3 regions of the Janthinobacterium sp. 78 genome follow, and region 2 is predicted to be linked to each of the others. Evidence: predicted binding sites of a transcription regulator. Region 2 holds the regulator's gene; each other region holds the start of a gene.
The links. The regulator LexA, encoded in region 2, represses DNA repair genes until DNA is damaged. The targets are predictions, from matches to a motif close to ACTGTATNNNNATACAGT.

Region 1 (3,277 bases), 250 kb from region 2:
GATCTCGCTGGGCGCGGTTGCCATCTTGCTGGGCATCGCCTGCGCCTACTGGATCACGCGCTCGATCACGCGTCCCATCACGCGCGCCGTCGAGGTGGCGGAAGCCGTTTCCGCCGGCGACCTGACCAGCCATATCGTGGTGGACAGCCGCGATGAAACGGGGCAGCTGATGCATGCGCTGAAAAACATGAACGATAAACTGGTCAGTATCGTCGGCCAGGTGCGCGTCGGCACCGAATCGATCAGCACGGCGTCGAGCGAAATTGCCGCCGGCAACCTGGACTTGTCATCGCGCACGGAAGAGCAGGCCAGCTCGCTGGAAGAGACGGCGTCTTCGATGGAAGAGCTGACCTCGACCGTGAAACGCAATGCCGACAATGCGCGCAGCGCGAATCAACTGGCCATCGACGCCTCGCAGATCGCCAGCAAGGGCGGCGTGGTGGTGTCGGAAGTGGTCAGCACCATGGGCTCGATCAACGATTCCTCGCGCAAGATTGTCGACATCATCAGCGTCATCGACGCCATCGCCTTCCAGACGAATATCCTGGCCCTGAACGCGGCAGTGGAAGCGGCCAGGGCCGGCGAGCAGGGCCGCGGTTTTGCCGTGGTAGCTTCCGAGGTGCGCAACCTGGCGCAGCGCTCCAGCGCGGCGGCCAGGGAAATCAAGGGCTTGATCGACGATTCCGTGCAAAAGGTCGAGGCCGGTTCGCAACTGGTGGACAAGGCGGGTCGCACCATGGACGAAATCGTGCAAAGCATCAGCCACGTGACGCAGATCATGAACCAGATCACCGATGCCAGCGATGAGCAGCGCGCCGGCATCGAACAAGTCAACCAGGCCATCGGCCAGATGGATCAGGTGACGCAGCAAAACGCGGCCCTGGTGGAAGAGGCCGCCGCAGCGGCCGAATCCATGCAGGAACAGGCGGCCAAGCTGGCCGAGGTCGTGGGCGTGTTCAAGCTCGATGCCACGCAGCACTCTGTTTCCACCACTGCTGCCCTGTCTGTGAAAGCGCCTGCGCCGCTCAAAACCGCCGTGCGGCCTGTCGTGCAAGCGGCGGTACGGCGCGCGCCAGCACAGCCCGCAGCCGCGCCGGGCAAGGCGGCGCCGGCGGACGCTGTGCGGGCACGCGCGCCGAAGGCACCGGTGGCGTCTGGCGCCGACGAATGGGAAGAGTTTTAAGCGCAGATTCCCCGTGGCATGGCGCGGGCGCTACAATCGCGGCTTGAAGACAGCCGCGAACGCGCTCCGCCATGACCACCCGCCGTACCTCAAGCTCTACCTCCAGCCATCCCTCCAGCCCTGCCGCTGCATCGTCCTCCGAGGCTGAACCCGCCAAACGCGCGCGCTGCCCAGCCTGCCTGCGCGCCGCATCCAGCTGCATCTGCCGCTGGATCGCCCCCGTTGCCCACGCGGTGGACGTGCTGATCCTGCAGCATCCGCTGGAAGTCCATAACGCCAAGGGCAGTGCCCGCTTGCTGCACCTGAGCCTGCCCAACAGCCGCATGCTGACGGGCGAGCAGTTTGCCCCGGACACGCTCGCCGCACTGCTGGCCGACAAGCACAACGTGCTGCTGTACCCAGATACGCCCGGCGACCGTTCGCTGGGCATCGCGCCCCCGCCCCCGCTCAACCCCGCCATCTTGCTCGATCCGGCCCGATTTTTGAGCCAATTGCGGCTGGTGGTGCTGGACGCCACCTGGCGCAAGAGCCGCAAGATGCTGTACCTGAATCCCCAGTTGCAACAGTTGCCGCGCCTGCCCCTGCGCGACACGCCCGCTTCCCATTACCTGATCCGCAAGGCGCACGCGCCAGACCAGTTATCGACCCTGGAAGCGACCTGCTATGCCCTGATGCAGTTGGAGCAGGACGCGTCCCGCTTCGTTCCTCTGATCACGGCATTTGACGGCTTTGTCGCACAGCAGTTGAGTTATGTCATACCGCATGCTGAAAAAGCGTGAAACAGCAGCACGCCAGCCCTTGATCTTGCCCGCATAGCGGCATAGTATACTGTACGTATATACAGTTGATGGGGCCGTTCATGAAAGCAATCATTCCAGAGCACGATGACAGCTTCGCCGGGCAAGCCATGTTGCCGCCGCAATCGCTGAAAGCCCACAAGGGGCGCGGCGCCGTGTCGAACCTGCAAGGGCGCTACGAGGCGCACGCGCGCGCCGGTTTCGATGACGGCTGGAGCGTGGGCGGCCTGGATGGGGCGGAGGGGGAGGCGGCGCCGGGCTGGAAAACGCAGGTCAGCGACGAGCAGGCGCGCACCATCCTCACACGCAACGCTTCGCCCGATTTGCCGTTCAACGTTTCCCTGAATCCATACCGGGGGTGTGAACACGGCTGCATTTACTGCTTTGCCCGTCCCACGCACAGCTATCTGGGCCTGTCGCCGGGCCTGGACTTCGAAAGCCGCATCTACGCCAAGGTGAACGCCCCCGAACTGTTGTGGCGCGAACTGGCCAAGCCGTCGTATGTGGCCGAGCCGATCGCCGTGGGCGTCAATACCGATGCGTATCAGCCGTGCGAACGCGAACGGCAGCTGACGCGGCGCGTGCTGGAAGTGCTGCACGAGTGTGACCACCCCGTGGCGCTGATCACGAAATCGTCGCTGATCGAGCGCGATATCGATATCCTGGCGCCGATGGCGGCCAGGCGCCTGGCCGCCGTGGCCATCACTGTCACCACGCTCGACCCCGTCATCGCGCGCACGCTGGAGCCGCGCGCGGCGGCCCCTGCGCGGCGGCTGCGCACCATCCGCACCTTGACGGAGGCGGGCATCCCCGTGGGCGTGAGCATCGCGCCCATCATTCCTTTCGTGACGGAGCCGGAAATCGAGCAGCTGCTCGAAGCCGTGCGCGACGCGGGCGCCATCCACGCCCATTACGTGGTGCTGCGCCTGCCGTGGGAAGTGAGCCCCTTGTTCCAGCAATGGCTGGAAGCGCACTTCCCGGAGCGGGCCCAGCGCGTGATGAACCGCGTGCGCGAAATGCGCGGCGGCAAGGATTACGACAGCGCGTTCGGCACGCGCATGCGGGGCGAGGGCGTGTGGGCCGACCTGATCCACCAGCGCTTTGAAAAGGCCGTGCATCGGCTGGGCTTGCACGGCAAGGGTGGCCGCTTCAAGCAGCTCGATTGCACGCAGTTCCGCCGGCCGCTGGTGGTGCCGCCGTTGTGGAACTCGGCAAAAGGGGGCAATGCCGGGCAGCTGGATTTGTTTTAAGTTGAACCAGCGTCAGCGCTGATGCTGCCGGGGTACGCTGCGGCGCT
Region 2 (3,277 bases):
GGCGACGTGTCGCAGGAATACCTGGACCGCCTGGAATATGCGCGCCACCATCCGAAGGCGGCAGCGCCGGAAGATACGCCACGTTCCCAGCTGAACCTGAACCTGGCGACGACAGAAGCATAATCACCGCCTTGCCTTTGGGGTCAGACCTGTTGGGTCTGACCCCAGCTTTTGTCTTGGGTTAATAGTCTCCAGTATCCACCATGACCACCAAAAAAACCTACGGCTTTACCACCACCATCCTGCATAACGACCGCCGCAAGGGTATCGAGCACGGCTCGCTGCACAAACCCGTGCACACCTCCGTCGCCTTCGGCTACAGCGACGCACGCCAGCTCGCTTCCGTGTTCCAGGGCAAGGAGCCCGGTTTCCGCTACGGCCGCCAGGGCAATCCGACGGTGTCCGCGCTGGAAGACAAGGTCAACAAGATGGAAGATGGCGTGGCCACCTTGTGTTTCGCCACCGGCATGGGCGCCATCGGCGCCGTGGTGCAGTCGCTGCTGCGCGCGGGCGACCATGTGGTGTCGTCGGCCTTTTTGTTTGGCAACACCAACAGCCTGTGGCAAACGGTGACGGGGCAGGGCATCGCCGTCTCCTTCGTCGACGCCACCGAGGTGGCCAACGTGGCGGCCGCCATCACGCCGCAAACGCGGATTGTTTTCGTCGAAACCATCGCCAATCCGCGCACGCAGATCGCCGACCTGGCGAAGATCGGCGCCTTGTGCAAGGAACGCGGTATTTTGTACATCGTCGACAACACCATGACGACGCCTTACCTGTTCCGCCCGAAAGCGGTGGGTGCGGGCCTGGTGGTCAATGCGCTGACGAAATCGATCGGCGGCCACGGCAATGCGCTGGGCGGCAGCTTGACGGACACGGGCGTGTTCGACTGGACGCAGTACCCGAACATTTTCGACAACTATAAAAAAGCGGCACCAGCGCAGTGGGGCATCGCGCAAATCCGCGCCAAGGCCTTGCGCGATTTCGGCGCATCGCTGGGCCCGGAAGCGGCGCACCATATCGCCGTCGGCGCGGAAACCATGGCCTTGCGCATGGACCGCACCTGTTCCAACGCCCTGGCGCTGGCCACCATGCTGGCCGCCGACCCGCGCGTGGCGGCAGTGCATTACCCGGGCCTGGCGTCGCACCCGCAGCACGCGCTGGCGACGGACTTGTTCCGCAGCTATGGCTCACTGTTCAGCTTTGAATTAAAAGACGGCATCGATTGCTTCGATTTCCTGAATCGCCTGAATCTGGCTATTCCAGCGAGCAACCTCGGTGACACGCGTACCCTGGTCATTCCCGTCGCCCACACGATCTTCTATGAGATGGGTGCCGAGCGCCGTGCCAGCATGGGCATTGCCGAGTCCTTGATCCGCGTGTCCGTGGGTATCGAGGACGAGGCCGATTTGCTCGAGGATTTCCGCCAGGCACTCGATGCATAGGCAGCCGGACAAATGAAAAGGGCCGCAACAGTCATGCTGTTGCGGCCCTTTTTGCATGCGGTGGTTTAATGCCAGCTGCGCATCAGTCCCACTGCCAAACCTTCCAGGGCGAATTCATCTTCCGGCGACACGGTGATGACCTTGAAGTCGGGGTTTTCCGGCAGCAGTTCGATGACGGAACCCGTCTTCTTGTAGCGCTTGACGGTGACTTCGTCGCCGATGCGGGCGACGACGATCTGGCCATTCTTGGCGCTGTCGACCTTCTTGACGGCCAATAAGTCGCCATCCATGATGCCGGCGTCGCGCATGGACCAGCCGCGTACCTTCAGCAGGAAGTCGGGCTTGGCCGAGAACAGGGCCGGGTCCACGTTGTAGCTCGCTTCCAGGTTTTCCTGTGCCAGGATGGGCGAGCCTGCCGCCACCCGGCCGATCAGGGGCAGCGACATCAGCAGCGCTGCCGGCACCTTCGATGGCGCTGCTTCGGCTGCCGCACCGATCAGGCGGATGCCGCGCGAGGTGCCGGGCGAAATCTCGATCGCGCCCTTGCGGGCCAGGGCTTGCAAATGCTCTTCGGCCGCATTGGCCGATTTGAAACCCAGTTCATTGGCGATTTCGGCACGGGTGGGAGGAAAACCCGTGTTTTCAATCGCGTCCTTGATCAGGTTCAGGATTTGTTCTTGTCGTGCTGTCAGCTTGATCATGAGCGGTGGGTGCATACTAAAATGCTGTCTATATGAACAGTCTGTATTTTTGTACAGTATCGTCCACTATGCAAGGGGATTTCGGTTATTTGCGCGAATTTCGTGCGAAATACGGGAATGGGCAGGAAAAAACGCCTGGCCTGCCCCGTGCGCGGGCCGCTTGTTGAAGGAATGATTGAAACGTTTGCAAAAGGCGGTTATAATCTTCGGCTGACCTTCCCACACCCGTCTTGACGCCGGGGTGGGCGATTATCAATCCGACCTGAAGGAGTTTGCATGCGTCATTATGAAATAGTCTTTATCGTCCATCCGGACCAGAGCGAGCAAGTGCCCGCGATGATCGAACGCTACAAAGCCAGCGTAACCACCCGCGGCGGTTCGGTTCACCGCGTGGAAGATTGGGGCCGCCGTCAAATGGCTTACTCGATCCAAAAGCTGCCTAAAGCACACTACATCTGCCTGAACATCGAATGCGACAACGAGACCCTGGTCGAGTTGGAAACAGCATTCAAATTCAATGATGCCGTGTTGCGTCACCTGACCGTTAAAATGAAGAAAGCTGAAACAGCTCCTTCGCCGATGATGAAATCGGTACAACGCGAAGACGCGGCCAAAAGCCACCGCACCGAAGCACCAGCAGCCGCTCCTGTCGCAGCAGCAGCTTAATTCTTGACCAGGATCGTGCGCTGAACCAGCTACAAGTAACCGCCATCATTGCCGAGCGCGAAATATTGCGCTATACCCCGGCAGGGCTGCCGATTGTGAATGCAGTATTGCAACACAGTTCGCAGCAGATGGAAGCAGGGATTGCCCGTTTGACCGAGTTTGATGTTGCCGCGCTAGCCGCTGGCGAAATTTCAGGCCGGTTCAGCCAGGCAAGCTTGGGCGGGGTGTATCAGTTCACGGGTTTCCTGGCCAGGAAGAGCCGCAACAGCAAGAGTTTGGTGTTTCACATCATTGATTTTAGTGCAGTCAATTCTGACTAGCGCATTTTAGATACAGGAGCCTGACATGGCATTCGGTAAAAAGTTCGACAAAAATAAGCTCAAGCTTAAAGAAAAACGCAAACAGCAAAACCCGTTGTTCAAACGCAAGAAGTTCTGCCGCTTCACCGCAGCTCACGTTGAGCAA
Region 3 (3,277 bases), 1.0 Mb from region 2:
TCGAGATAGGTAAACGCCACGCGCACGGGCGTGCCGTGGATGGTGTCGTTGCGAAACAGCACCATGCCGCTGCGGTATTTGTCGGGCTCTTGCGGCGGCGGCAAGTCGCGGTCGCCGTCGAGGTATTCGCCGCGCCCGCCCACCACCAGGTAATACAGGGTGTCGACATCGTCGGCGCGCAGGAAGTCGCGGCCGCTGCGGTTCTTGTCCGGCACGCGGCGCAGCAGCGCGCCGTCGGCCTGCTTGACCTGCTGCGTCAGCACCGTCACGCTGTCTTCCAGCGCATGGTCGAACGGTTGATTGGCGATGCCCTTGGCCACCAGGTAGGTGATGGCGATGCTCATCGGCCACAGCAGCAGCAAGGGCGCCAGCATCCAGTCGAGGATTTCGCCAAACAGCGAATGCTCGATGGTGTCATCCTGCTCCGTGGTGGGCGGTTCGAACCAGTCGTCGTCGTCCACCTCGTCCGCTGGCGCTTCGCGCGCCTTCACTTGCTGGCGGGGCCGCTGGCCGGGCCTGCCGCTTCGTTCGCTTCGGCGTTCAGGCGCGCCGCTTCCGAGTATTTTTCCAGGCAATAGCCGAGGCCGCGCACGGTGGCGATGCGCACGCCGCCCACCTCGATCTTCTTGCGCAGCCGGTGCACATACACCTCGATGGCGTTGTTCGACACTTCTTCACCCCATTCGCACAGGTGGTCGACCAGTTGCTCTTTCGAGACGAGGCGGCCGGTGCGGCCCAGCAGGATTTCCAGCAAGCCCAGTTCGCGCGCCGACAGGTCGAGCATCTGGTCGTTGATGTAGGCACTGCGCCCCACCTGGTCGTAGCTGAGGGGGCCGTGCTTGATGACGGTGGCGCCGCCGCCGGCGCCGCGGCGTGTCAGGGCGCGCACTCTTGCCTCCAGTTCCGACAGGGCGAACGGCTTGGCCATATAATCATCGGCACCGAGGTCGAGGCCATTCACGCGTTGTTCGATGGAATCGGCAGCCGTCAGGATCAGCACCGGCAGCAGCGAGGCGCGCGCGCGCAGGCGGCGCAGCACCTCCAGGCCGGACATCTTCGGCAGGCCCAAATCGAGGATCAGCAGGTCGAATTCCTGGGTGGACAGGGCCGTATCGGCCTCCTGGCCGGTCTTCACGTAGTCGATGGCATAACCGGACTGGCGCAGCGAGCGGGTCAGACCATCGGCCAGCACGCTGTCATCTTCGGCAAGTAAAATACGCATGGTGCACTTCCTATGCTTGCAACATCAGGACATCTGAAGTGTGTATTGTGTTTCATTTTCCGCAAGGTGGATAGTTTTTGTGAAAAACCAGGGTTGTATTGATCTGTTTCAAAACAAATCCACGTTCCGCTTGCATTGATCACTGTTTTTTTATACAGTACTGTCTGTGTAAAGAATTTAACCCACTGGCGCTATCGCAGGCTGCAGGATTCAACTGGATTCGCAACTGTAGAACGGCTGAAAGAACATATGGACGATAAAAAAGCTGTAGTACCCGCATCGGAAAAAGCCAAGGCGCTCGCCGCCGCACTGGCGCAGATCGAGAAGCAGTTTGGCAAAGGTTCGGTCATGCGCATGGATGCCAGCGCGGTGATCGAAGAAGTGCAAGTCGTGTCGACCGGTTCGCTCGGCCTCGATATCGCGCTGGGCGTAGGCGGCTTGCCGCGCGGCCGCGTGGTGGAAATCTACGGTCCTGAATCGTCGGGTAAAACCACCTTGACCCTGCAAACCATTGCTGAAATGCAAAAACTCGGCGGCACCTGCGCCTTTATCGATGCCGAGCACGCGCTCGACGTCGGTTACGCGCAAAAGCTGGGTGTTAACCTGCACGAATTGCTGATCTCGCAACCGGACACGGGCGAGCAGGCACTGGAAATCTGCGACGCCCTCGTGCGTTCGGGCAGCGTCGACCTGGTCGTCATCGACTCCGTGGCCGCACTGACGCCACGCGCCGAGATCGAAGGCGACATGGGCGACTCGCTGCCAGGCTTGCAAGCGCGTCTGATGTCGCAAGCCCTGCGTAAATTGACCGGTTCCATCAACCGCACCAATACCCTGGTCATCTTCATCAACCAGATCCGCATGAAGATCGGCGTGATGTTCGGCAGCCCTGAAACCACCACCGGCGGCAATGCGCTGAAATTCTACGCCTCCGTGCGCCTCGATATCCGCCGCACCGGCTCGATCAAGTCCGGCGATGAAGTGATTGGCAACGAAACCAAGGTCAAGGTCGTCAAGAACAAGATCGCGCCACCGTTCAAGGAAGCGCACTTCGACATCCTGTACGGCGCCGGCACCTCGCGCGAAGGCGAAATCCTGGACCTGGGCTCGGATGCCAAGATCGTGGAAAAATCCGGTTCGTGGTACAGCTACAACGGCGAACGCATCGGCCAGGGCAAGGACAACGCCCGCGCCTTCCTGCAAGAGCGTCCGGCGCTGGCCCGCGAAATCGAAAACAAGGTCCGCGCGTCGCTGGGCGTGCGCGAACTGCCACCGCTGGCTGCTGAAAAGCCGGAAAAAGCGGATAAAGCCGCCGACAAGGCTGCCAAGGCGGAAGCCAAGGCAGAGTAGGTCGGATTAGCGCGGCAAAGCCGTGCGTAATCCGACAACACCACAGACGTCAACAATGTTGTCGGATTACGGCCCAAGGGGCCTGATCCGACCTACGCATGGCTTGCCGCAAGGTAGGACCCTGATCGCCGTCCCGCGCTGTTGCGCCGGGCGGCGATTGTGTTTGGGTGCTGTGATCGTGGAATGAAAGACAAGGTGGGTGTATGGCTGCAGTACAACTAAGCCTGAAGGGCAGGGCGCTCCGCTTTCTGTCGATGCGCGAGCATAGCCGCATGGAATTGCGGCGCAAGCTGCAGCGCCATGCGCAGGAAGGCGATGATGTGGAAGCCTTGCTCGACAGCCTGGAGCAAGCCAACTGGCTGTCGCAGGAGCGCTTTTCCGAATCGCTGATCCATCGCCGCTCGGCCCGTTTCGGCAATAGCCGCATCATGGCGGAATTGCAAAGCCATGGCATAGGCGGTGAGGCGCTGCAGGAACTCAAGGCGGGCCTGGCCGAAGGCGAGACCGCGCGCGCCTGCGAAGTGTGGCGCCGCAAATTCGGTGAAGTGGCGCAGGATGCCGAACAGCGCAACAAGCAGGTGCGCTTCCTGATGCAACGCGGCTTTTCGCAGCGCGCCGTGCAGGTGGCCTTGAAAGGCCTGGAGCCCGACGATGAGTAATATTTATTAACTTGACAGCAAGGATCAGTTATTCTGCCTAATTGCT

Region 1: the regulator LexA is predicted to act here: its motif matches at 2,011-2,028, upstream of C8C92_RS20545 (PA0069 family radical SAM protein).
Region 3: the regulator LexA is predicted to act here: its motif matches at 1,364-1,381, upstream of recA (recombinase RecA).

The regions. Positions count from the first base shown of each region.
Region 1 is NZ_QENT01000001.1:4,658,801-4,662,077, reverse strand. Features, by position in the region: gene C8C92_RS20555 (methyl-accepting chemotaxis protein) at 1-1,183, shown strand, start outside; gene C8C92_RS20550 (tRNA-uridine aminocarboxypropyltransferase) at 1,255-1,962, shown strand; gene C8C92_RS20545 (PA0069 family radical SAM protein) at 2,091-3,230, shown strand; gene C8C92_RS20540 (gamma-glutamylcyclotransferase) at 3,227-3,277, opposite strand, start outside.
Region 2 is NZ_QENT01000001.1:4,904,551-4,907,827, reverse strand. Features, by position in the region: gene purF (amidophosphoribosyltransferase) at 1-123, shown strand, start outside; gene C8C92_RS21610 (cystathionine gamma-synthase family protein) at 204-1,445, shown strand; gene lexA (transcriptional repressor LexA) at 1,511-2,146, opposite strand; gene rpsF (30S ribosomal protein S6) at 2,423-2,812, shown strand; gene priB (primosomal replication protein N) at 2,833-3,132, shown strand; gene rpsR (30S ribosomal protein S18) at 3,158-3,277, shown strand, end outside.
Region 3 is NZ_QENT01000001.1:5,922,509-5,925,785, reverse strand. Features, by position in the region: gene C8C92_RS26060 (sensor histidine kinase) at 1-461, opposite strand, end outside; gene C8C92_RS26055 (response regulator transcription factor) at 488-1,222, opposite strand; gene recA (recombinase RecA) at 1,472-2,572, shown strand; gene recX (recombination regulator RecX) at 2,776-3,231, shown strand.